One region of the Aerococcus urinae genome, then DNA from elsewhere that is predicted to be linked to it. Evidence: predicted binding sites of a transcription regulator. Region 1 holds the regulator's gene; the other holds the start of a gene.
The links. Region 1 encodes CtsR, which represses protease genes until heat stress. Its sites were predicted from a motif close to TTGGTCAAAAAAGGTCAAANA; they were not measured.
Positions count from the first base shown of each region.

Region 2: a site for CtsR is predicted at 1,878-1,898, ahead of AWM73_RS02710 (ATP-dependent Clp protease ATP-binding subunit). Genes of this name have one in related genera too.

Region 1 covers NZ_CP014161.1:1,610,360-1,614,558, reverse strand. The annotation lists gene AWM73_RS07380 (hypothetical protein) at 1-84, shown strand, start outside; gene AWM73_RS07375 (cation diffusion facilitator family transporter) at 602-1,726, shown strand; gene AWM73_RS07370 (CtsR family transcriptional regulator) at 1,844-2,302, shown strand; gene AWM73_RS07365 (ATP-dependent Clp protease ATP-binding subunit) at 2,333-4,199, shown strand, end outside.
Region 2 covers NZ_CP014161.1:614,020-618,218, reverse strand. The annotation lists gene ptsP (phosphoenolpyruvate--protein phosphotransferase) at 1-1,440, opposite strand, end outside; gene AWM73_RS02715 (phosphocarrier protein HPr) at 1,442-1,708, opposite strand; gene AWM73_RS02710 (ATP-dependent Clp protease ATP-binding subunit) at 1,999-4,185, shown strand.

The DNA of each region.
Region 1 (4,199 bases):
ATTTACCTCTTTATCATTGTCTATATTATTTTAGGCTATCTCTTGTTGAAGTTTATCGGTCCTAAGCGCTTTGTCTTGCGCTAGATGCTTCGAGCCTGGGATAAAAGTCCCAGGCTCGTTTTAAAACACGAACTATCTATTCAAAACGTGCTCCAAAAGTCAGCCCTGACGTCCACTTCATACAGGGTGTGAGACTAGGCATTTAGACTTGGATGATTGGAGCAAGTCAGAATAAAAGCGAAGTATTCGCTTGTTTCTGACTTGGGAAATCACTCCAAGTCTGCCAAGTCGAACCCAACTACGAACTATGTGCGATAGTTTTGCAACTATCTACCATAGTTCGCTCCAGTTGCTATAGCTGTTCGAAGCGCAAGCGAGTTACAGATATAGTATGCGAAGCGGTTCAGGGCTCTTTTGACTTTTGTCACACTCTCCTTTTTTATTTGAGGAAGATTTTTTCTTTGCAGGTTTTAGTTTTAGAGGAATCTACTTTATGGAATGATTAATTAAATTTACTTAAAATCTGGGACTACAAAGGTAGTTATTATTTGTACTGGAAGAAAATGATGATATGATAGGGTATTATAAGGAGAGTGAAAACATGGAAACACTTTACAGGATTGTCGGTATCGAAAGCCAAAGCCAATATGATTGGCTGGCCCAGCAAATCCAAGACCTTAATCAGGACAAGGGCTTTGCTATTGAACTGGACAAGGATATTGTTCGTTTGAACCGCCAGGAAGAGTTACTTTACTTACGCCGCTTTTTAGCCTTTGAACAGTTCTCCTTGGTTGCCCTAGACCCAGCAGACTTGGAATTAGATAAGGCGAAGCAGCTTCGCTTTAAAAATACCCAGGAAACGGCCAAGAAGATGCGCATGGTCCTCATTTTAAATGCCTTCTTCACGGTTTTTGAGGCCTTCTTTGGTTGGACCTTAAACAGTGCGGCCATCCTATCTGACGCTGTCCACGACTCGGGCGATGTCTTAGCCATTGCCATTGCCTGGTTCTTCGAAAAGATTTCTGACCGTGAGGCTGATAACCGCTATTCCTACGGCTACCGCCGCTTTTCCCTATTAGGGGGTCTGATTACAGCAGTCTTTCTATTATTCGGATCGGCCTTTATTTTAATAACTTCAATTCCCAAGCTCTTTAACCCGGAACCGGTTCATGTGACAGGAATGTTTTGGGTAGCTGTCTTTGCGGTGGTGGTTAATGGTTACTGCTCATGGATGATGCATAAGGGCCAGTCAGCCAATGAACAATTACTCAACCTCCACCTCTTAGAAGATGTCCTCGGGTGGGTAGCCATCCTGATTCTTTCCGTGGTCCTACGCTTTACCAATTGGTATTTCCTCGACCCGCTCTTGTCGATTTTGACTGCGGCTTGGATTATCAGCCAAAGTTTCCCACGTTTTCTGAACATTTCTAAAATTTTCCTCCAAGCGGTTCCTGAAGGCATCGATCCCCAAGTCATTGGCCAACAAATCTTAGACTTAGACGATGATATTGATGGCTTATCCCACTTACATATCTGGTCAACCGATGGGGAACAGCATATGGCTAGTGTTACTGTCCTGACTTGTCGCTTAACCGCTGATGAACAAGAAGACCTCAAACAAAAAATCCGCTCCCTGGTGGCAAAATATAATATAAATCATATAACCATAGACACGGTTTACGATCCTGACCACTTTATCCAAAGAGAAAGTAGCCAGCGTAACTAGGTCAAAGCCGATGAGGTCGCTATTAGTGAATTAAATAGTTGACCTCATCCCTTTTTTTGCTTATTATTAAAGTATATTAGTCAAAGTTAGTCAATAATTAGTGAAGGAGGTGAGGACATGAGCAACCGGAATATGTCAGATATTATTGAAGCCTATCTCAAAGAGGTGCTTCAAGATACTGAACGGGTCGAAATCAGACGGAGTGAAATTGCTGACCGCTTTGAGTGCGTGCCTTCACAGATTAATTATGTGATTAATACGCGATTTACCCCCAAGCAAGGCTATCAAGTCGAAAGTAAGCGGGGTGGTGGCGGTTATATCAGAATTATGAAATTGAATATTATCGACGATGCGGACTATATTGATAATATGATTAGCCTAGTAGGGAACGACATTTCCTTGCGCGATGCTGTATCGATTCTCACCAATTTGATGAAGAATGAACTGCTCAGCGAGAGCGAGGCGGCTATCATGCACTCAGCCATTGACAAGCAAGTCATGTCTAATTTCAAATCCCCGGACCGTGTCCGCGCAGTGATACTTAGGAACATGCTAGAACATTTGAAATATCACTAATTACTCCGGTAATTAGAAAAGGAGACAATTATGAAAGACATCTATACTGAAAAAGCCAAGACCGCGATTGGATTTGCCAAAGAAGAAGCTGAATACTTCCGTCATCCAGCCATTGGTAGCGAGCATATGCTTTTGGGCTTATACCGCGAAAGTGAAGGTGTTGCTCATGCCGTCTTAAGCGACTACTTGCCAAGTTATGAGAGTCTTCGCGAAGAGATTGAATTTGTGACCGGCTACGGGACCAGCGATTCAGCCAAGAGCCAGGAAGACTATGTGCAGTTTTCCCCACGCATGCAAGAAGTCTTGAACCAAGCCAAAGACTTGGCCAAGTCTATGCAAGCTTCCTTAATTGGTACTGAGCACTTATTACTCGCACTCATTAATGAAGAAACCCTGGCCAACCGCCTGCTGAAAAATCTCGATATAGATGTTAATCGTTTGCGTAGTGATGTCTATCAGATGCTGGGCCAAAAAGAACCGGTCAGAAATCGGACCAAAAAACCGTTGGGTAAGCCAAGCAAAAGCAAGACCCCAACCTTGGATAGTATTGCTAAGGATCTGACCCAAGCCGCTAAGGACGGCAAGTTGGACCCAGTGATCGGCCGCCAGCAAGAAATGCGCCGGCTCATGCAGGTCTTAAGCCGTCGGACCAAGAATAATCCGGTCCTGGTTGGTGAACCTGGGGTCGGTAAGACTGCCATTGTCGAAGCCTTAGCTATCCAAATGAGCCAACAGCAAGTCCCAGAAAACATGCTGGATAAACGACTCATGGTCCTAGACATCGGATCTTTAGTGGCTGGGACCAAGTACCGCGGTGAATTTGAAGACCGGATGAAACACTTAATCGAAGAAATTGAAGACCAAGGCAATATTATTCTCTTTATCGATGAAATCCATACCATTATTGGGGCTGGGGGAGCTGAAGGAGCCATTGATGCTTCTAACCTTCTAAAACCTGCCTTAAGTCGGGGACAGGTCCAATTGATCGGGGCCACTACCCTCAACGAATACCAAAAATACATCGAAAAAGATGCCGCCTTGGAAAGACGTTTTGCTAAGATTTTAGTCGAAGAACCTAGCCTAGCGGAAACTGAAGAAATCTTGAAAGGGATCCGGCCCGCTTATGAAAAACACCACCAAGTGGCCATCCCTGATGAGAGTATTACCACCTGTGTGCGTTTAAGCTCCCGTTACCTGTCAGACCGCTTCCTTCCTGATAAGGCGATTGATGTCATGGATGAAGCGGCGGCAACTAAGCGCTTGGACAATCCAGTGGCCAATAGTGGGCGTCGGAAGAAATACCAAATCGAACAGGAATTGAAGCGCCTCAACCAAGAAAAGGAATACCATGTCCGTAACCAAGCCTTTCAAAAGGCAGCCGCGGTCCATGCCCAACAAGCCAACCTCGTCAGAGAACTTAGTCGCTTGGAAGTAGATGAAGGCGACCAGGACAGCCAAGAAGCTTATGACCTCAGTCTGACTAGTCAAGACGTGCAAAACTTGATTCATTCTTGGACCGGTATCCCGGTTCAAGAACTGAGTCAAAGTGATAATGAACGCTTGATCCATTTAGAGGACCGCCTCCATGACCGGGTCAAAGGTCAAGATGAAGCGGTCAATGCAGTGGCCCGGGCCATTAAACGCTCACGCAGCGGCCTTGGCCAAAGAAACAAGCCCATCGGTTCCTTTATGTTCCTTGGCCCAACCGGGGTCGGGAAAACCGAATTGGCCAAGACCTTAGCCGAAACCCTCTTTGGTTCGGAAGAGGCCCTGATTCGTCTAGATATGTCCGAATACATGGAGAAATATTCTTCCAGCCGGATGATCGGTTCAGCACCAGGTTATATTGGCTATGAAGAAGGGGGCCAACTGACTGAGAAGATCCGTCAACATCCTT
Region 2 (4,199 bases), 980 kb from region 1:
GGCTGGATTATAGGGTTGGTAGAGGTAAGAGATATTATTATTCATCCGGTCAGCAGCCATGGTGTATTGGATCAAGTCGTTGGTTCCAATACTAAAGAAGTCAACTTCTTTGGCAAATTGATCAGCTAAAACAGCTGCTGCTGGAATTTCGATCATAATCCCCACTTGAATATTGTCAGCAACTTTAACGCCTTCGTCAATTAATTTTTGACGTTCTTCCTCATATAAGGCTTTAGCTTGACGCCATTCTTCTAAGGTAGCTACCATTGGGAACATAATACTTAATTTCCCATAAGCAGAAGCACGTAGGAGTGCCCGTAATTGGGTCCGGAACATATCCGTTTCTCTTAAGCAAATCCGGATAGCACGGTAGCCCAAGAAAGGATTCAACTCTTCTGGTAAGGGTAAATAAGGGAGTTTCTTATCCCCACCAATATCCATAGTCCGGATAACCACATTCTTACCATTAAGAGATTCTAAAACTTCCTTATAAGCTTCAAATTGTTCTTCTTCAGTTGGGAAGTGGTCTGAATCCATATAGAGGAACTCTGTCCGATAAAGTCCCACACCTTCAGCCCCATTTTCATGGACACCAGGTAAGTCTTTTGGTGAACCGATATTGGCAACAATTTCAAACTGTTTACCATCTTTAGTTAGAGAATCCGCATCTTTTAAGCTTTCCCATTCAAGTTTTTGTTTTTGATAAGCCTTAGCTTTGTCCTTATAGCTATCAACAGTGGCTTGGTCTGGATTAATTAAAACTTCCCCTTCAAAACCGTCGACGATGACTAAGTCACCATCACTAACCGCTTCAGAAGCAGAAGTGGTCCCAACAACAGCAGCAACTTCTAAGCTACGAGCCATAATTGCTGAGTGGGATGTCCGTCCTCCAATATCAGTAACAAATCCTTTAACATATTTGTTTAATTGTGCCGTATCACTCGGAGTTAAATCAGGAGCAATAACAATTGCATCATCATCAATTAAACTCAAGTTAGGAATTTTTGCACCAATTAAATGCGCGATAAGGCGATCGGTAACATCTTTAATATCCGCTGCACGTTCTTGCATATAAGGATTATCTTCCATGGCCTTGAAGATAGCAATAAAGCCATCAGCCGTTTGGCGCACAGCAGTTTGAGCATCAAGATTTTCATCTTTGATTTTTTGTTGGTAAGTCGCGATCATTTCTGGGTCATCTAGCATTTGTAAATGCGCATCAAAAACGCCTGCTTCTTCTTCAGATAGACGTTCTTGAGCAATCACTTTAATCTTAGCAATCTCAATACGACTATCATCAATAGCCTTAGTTAAGCGTTCAATTTCCGCATCAGCATCTTCTACTTTTCCTTCTTCAAAGGATAAGTCAGGTTGTTCCAAAAGAAAGGCCTTAGCAATGGCGTAACCATCACTAGCCCCAATTCCTTTCAACTTTTCCATGTTATTCTGACAACCCTTCACTTTTCATGGTTTCTTGGATAGCTGCCATTGCTTCTTCTTCATCTTCACCTTCAACAGAGATGGTTACATCTGCACCTTGGCCTACTCCTAAGGACATTACACCCATGATGGATTTCAAGTTAACAGATTTACCTTTATATTCTAAGTTAATATCAGATTTAAATTTGCTTGCAGTTTGCACAAGTAAGGTTGCTGGACGAGCATGGATACCAGTTTCTGCAGTAATATTAAAGTCTTGAGTTTTCATTATTATAATCTCCTTTTTTTAAATCTACGTAATTTGACGACTTTCCCAACTATCGCTTAAAAGAAAAGAAAACCGTTACATTAATAATGTACCATTTTTTAAGCATGGTGACAACTACTTAATTAAATTCTCCTTGGCTTTAGCATGGGAAAACAAGCTTTATGACTTGAATGTCAAACATGGTCAATGTATAATAACAATTGAAGGTCAATGTTTATCAAAAAGGTGTTTTTACAATATATGTATATTAAAAATATTGGCCAATTTCTTAAGAAAGGAGCGTGGCACTATTGAAATGCCAACGTTGTAACCAACGCGAAGCTGCCATTCATATGTATGCGAATATTAATGGACAAAGGCAGGCCATTAACCTTTGCCAACCCTGCTATGCAGAGATTATTCGCAACCAATCTCAAGCTGGAAAAAGTAATAATGACAATAGTTCATGGGGAAATCTCTATGAACTACTTAGACAAATGCAAGATAGAGGCTCCAATAATAGCGGCCAAGAACCCCCACACCATCCTAATGATGGTCAAGGAAATAGCTTATTAGCTAATTATGGAACCAACATGACAGAGTTAGCTCGCCAAGGCAAGTACGACCCGGTAATTGGCCGTGACCAAGAAATAAATCGGGTGATCGAAATTCTTAACCGTCGAACCAAAAATAATCCTGTCCTCATCGGAGAAGCCGGTGTTGGTAAGACGGCAGTTGTAGAAGGTTTAGCCCAAAAAATAGTAGCTAAAGAAGTTCCTGAAAAGCTACAAAATAAAGAAGTTATTAGTTTAGATGTGGCTTCTCTAGTCCAAGGGACTGGGGTTCGGGGCCAATTTGAAGAAAAAATGCAAGCCCTAATCAAAGAAGTCAGCTCAAATCAATCAATCATTCTATTTATTGATGAAATCCATGAAATCGTGGGGGCAGGAACAGCCGATAATTCATCAATGGATGCTGGCAATATCTTAAAACCTGCCTTGGCTCGGGGTGAAATGCAATTAGTCGGAGCAACAACCTTAAATGAATTCCGTCGTATCGAAAAAGATGGCGCTCTGGCTCGCCGCTTACAACCAGTTCAAGTGGATGAACCTTCGGTAGAAGAAGCCATCACTATTATCAAGGGCCTAGCCGACCAATACCAAAAATTCCACCATGTTCACTTTACTGACCAAGCCTTAGAAGCAACGGTTACCCTGTCTAATCGTTATATCCAAGACCGACAATTACCTGATAAGGCCATCGACCTACTTGATGAAGCGGGCTCCAAGAAAAACTTAACCATTCCCTTCTTGGATAAGGAGGCCTTAGAAGATCAGATTCAAGAATTAGAAAAATTAAAGGAAATGGCTACCGATGCTGAAGACTATGAGAAGGCAGCCTATTACCGCGACCAATTAAAGAAGTATAAGGATATGGCCGCTAATAATGAAGCTGTTGTTGAACAAGTCCCAACGATCACCGTCGAAGACATCGAAAAATTAGTGGAAGCTAAAACCGGTATCCCCGTTGGCCAGTTACAAGACCAAGAACAAAGCAATTTATTGCAACTTGAGGATGAACTCAAGGAGACAATTATCGGCCAAGATCCTGCTGTCGAAAAAGTATCAGCAGCAATCCGCCGTAACCGTGTGGGTTTCCACCCAGGTAATAAACCTATTGCTTCCTTCCTATTTGTGGGGCCAACAGGTGTCGGCAAGACAGAATTAGCCCGTCAGCTTGCTAAGCAACTCTTTGGTAGTGAAGAAGCCATGATCCGCTTTGACATGTCTGAATACATGGAAAAACACAGTGTCTCTAAGATGATCGGTTCACCACCCGGCTATGTCGGCTATGACGAAGCTGGCCAATTAACTGAGCAAGTCAGACGGCAACCTTATTCCCTCATTCTCTTAGATGAAGTGGAGAAGGCCCACCCTGATGTTCTCAACCTCTTCCTACAAATCATGGAAGACGGTCGACTTACTGATGCACAAGGTCGGACGGTTTCCTTTAAAGATACCCTTATCATCATGACTTCCAATGCCGGAACAGGTAACGTTGAAGCTAGCGTCGGTTTTGCCGCTAGTCAACAAGGAAAAAACCAATCTGTCTTGGACCAATTGGATAATTACTTTAAACCTGAATTCATGAACCGTTTTGACGGCATCATCGAATTCCAACCGCTGACCAAGGAAGAATTAATTCAAATTGTCGACCACATGCTCACCAGCATGAACAAGTTACTCAAGGGACAAAAAATCAGCATTGCCATTGACGACCAAGTGAAAGAAGCTATTGTTGAACTAGGCTATGACCCCAAACTGGGTGCCCGCCCATTAAGACGGGTCATCCAAGAACAAATTGAAAACCAAGTTGCGGACCTATACTTAAAGGACCCAAGTATTTCCTATGTCCACTTTACCGTGGATGATTCTGGCAACATTGTTGTTAATGAAAGTGAAAATAGTCAGGCCATTGAAGAAGCAGACGTCGATTGATCAAATAGTTCTTT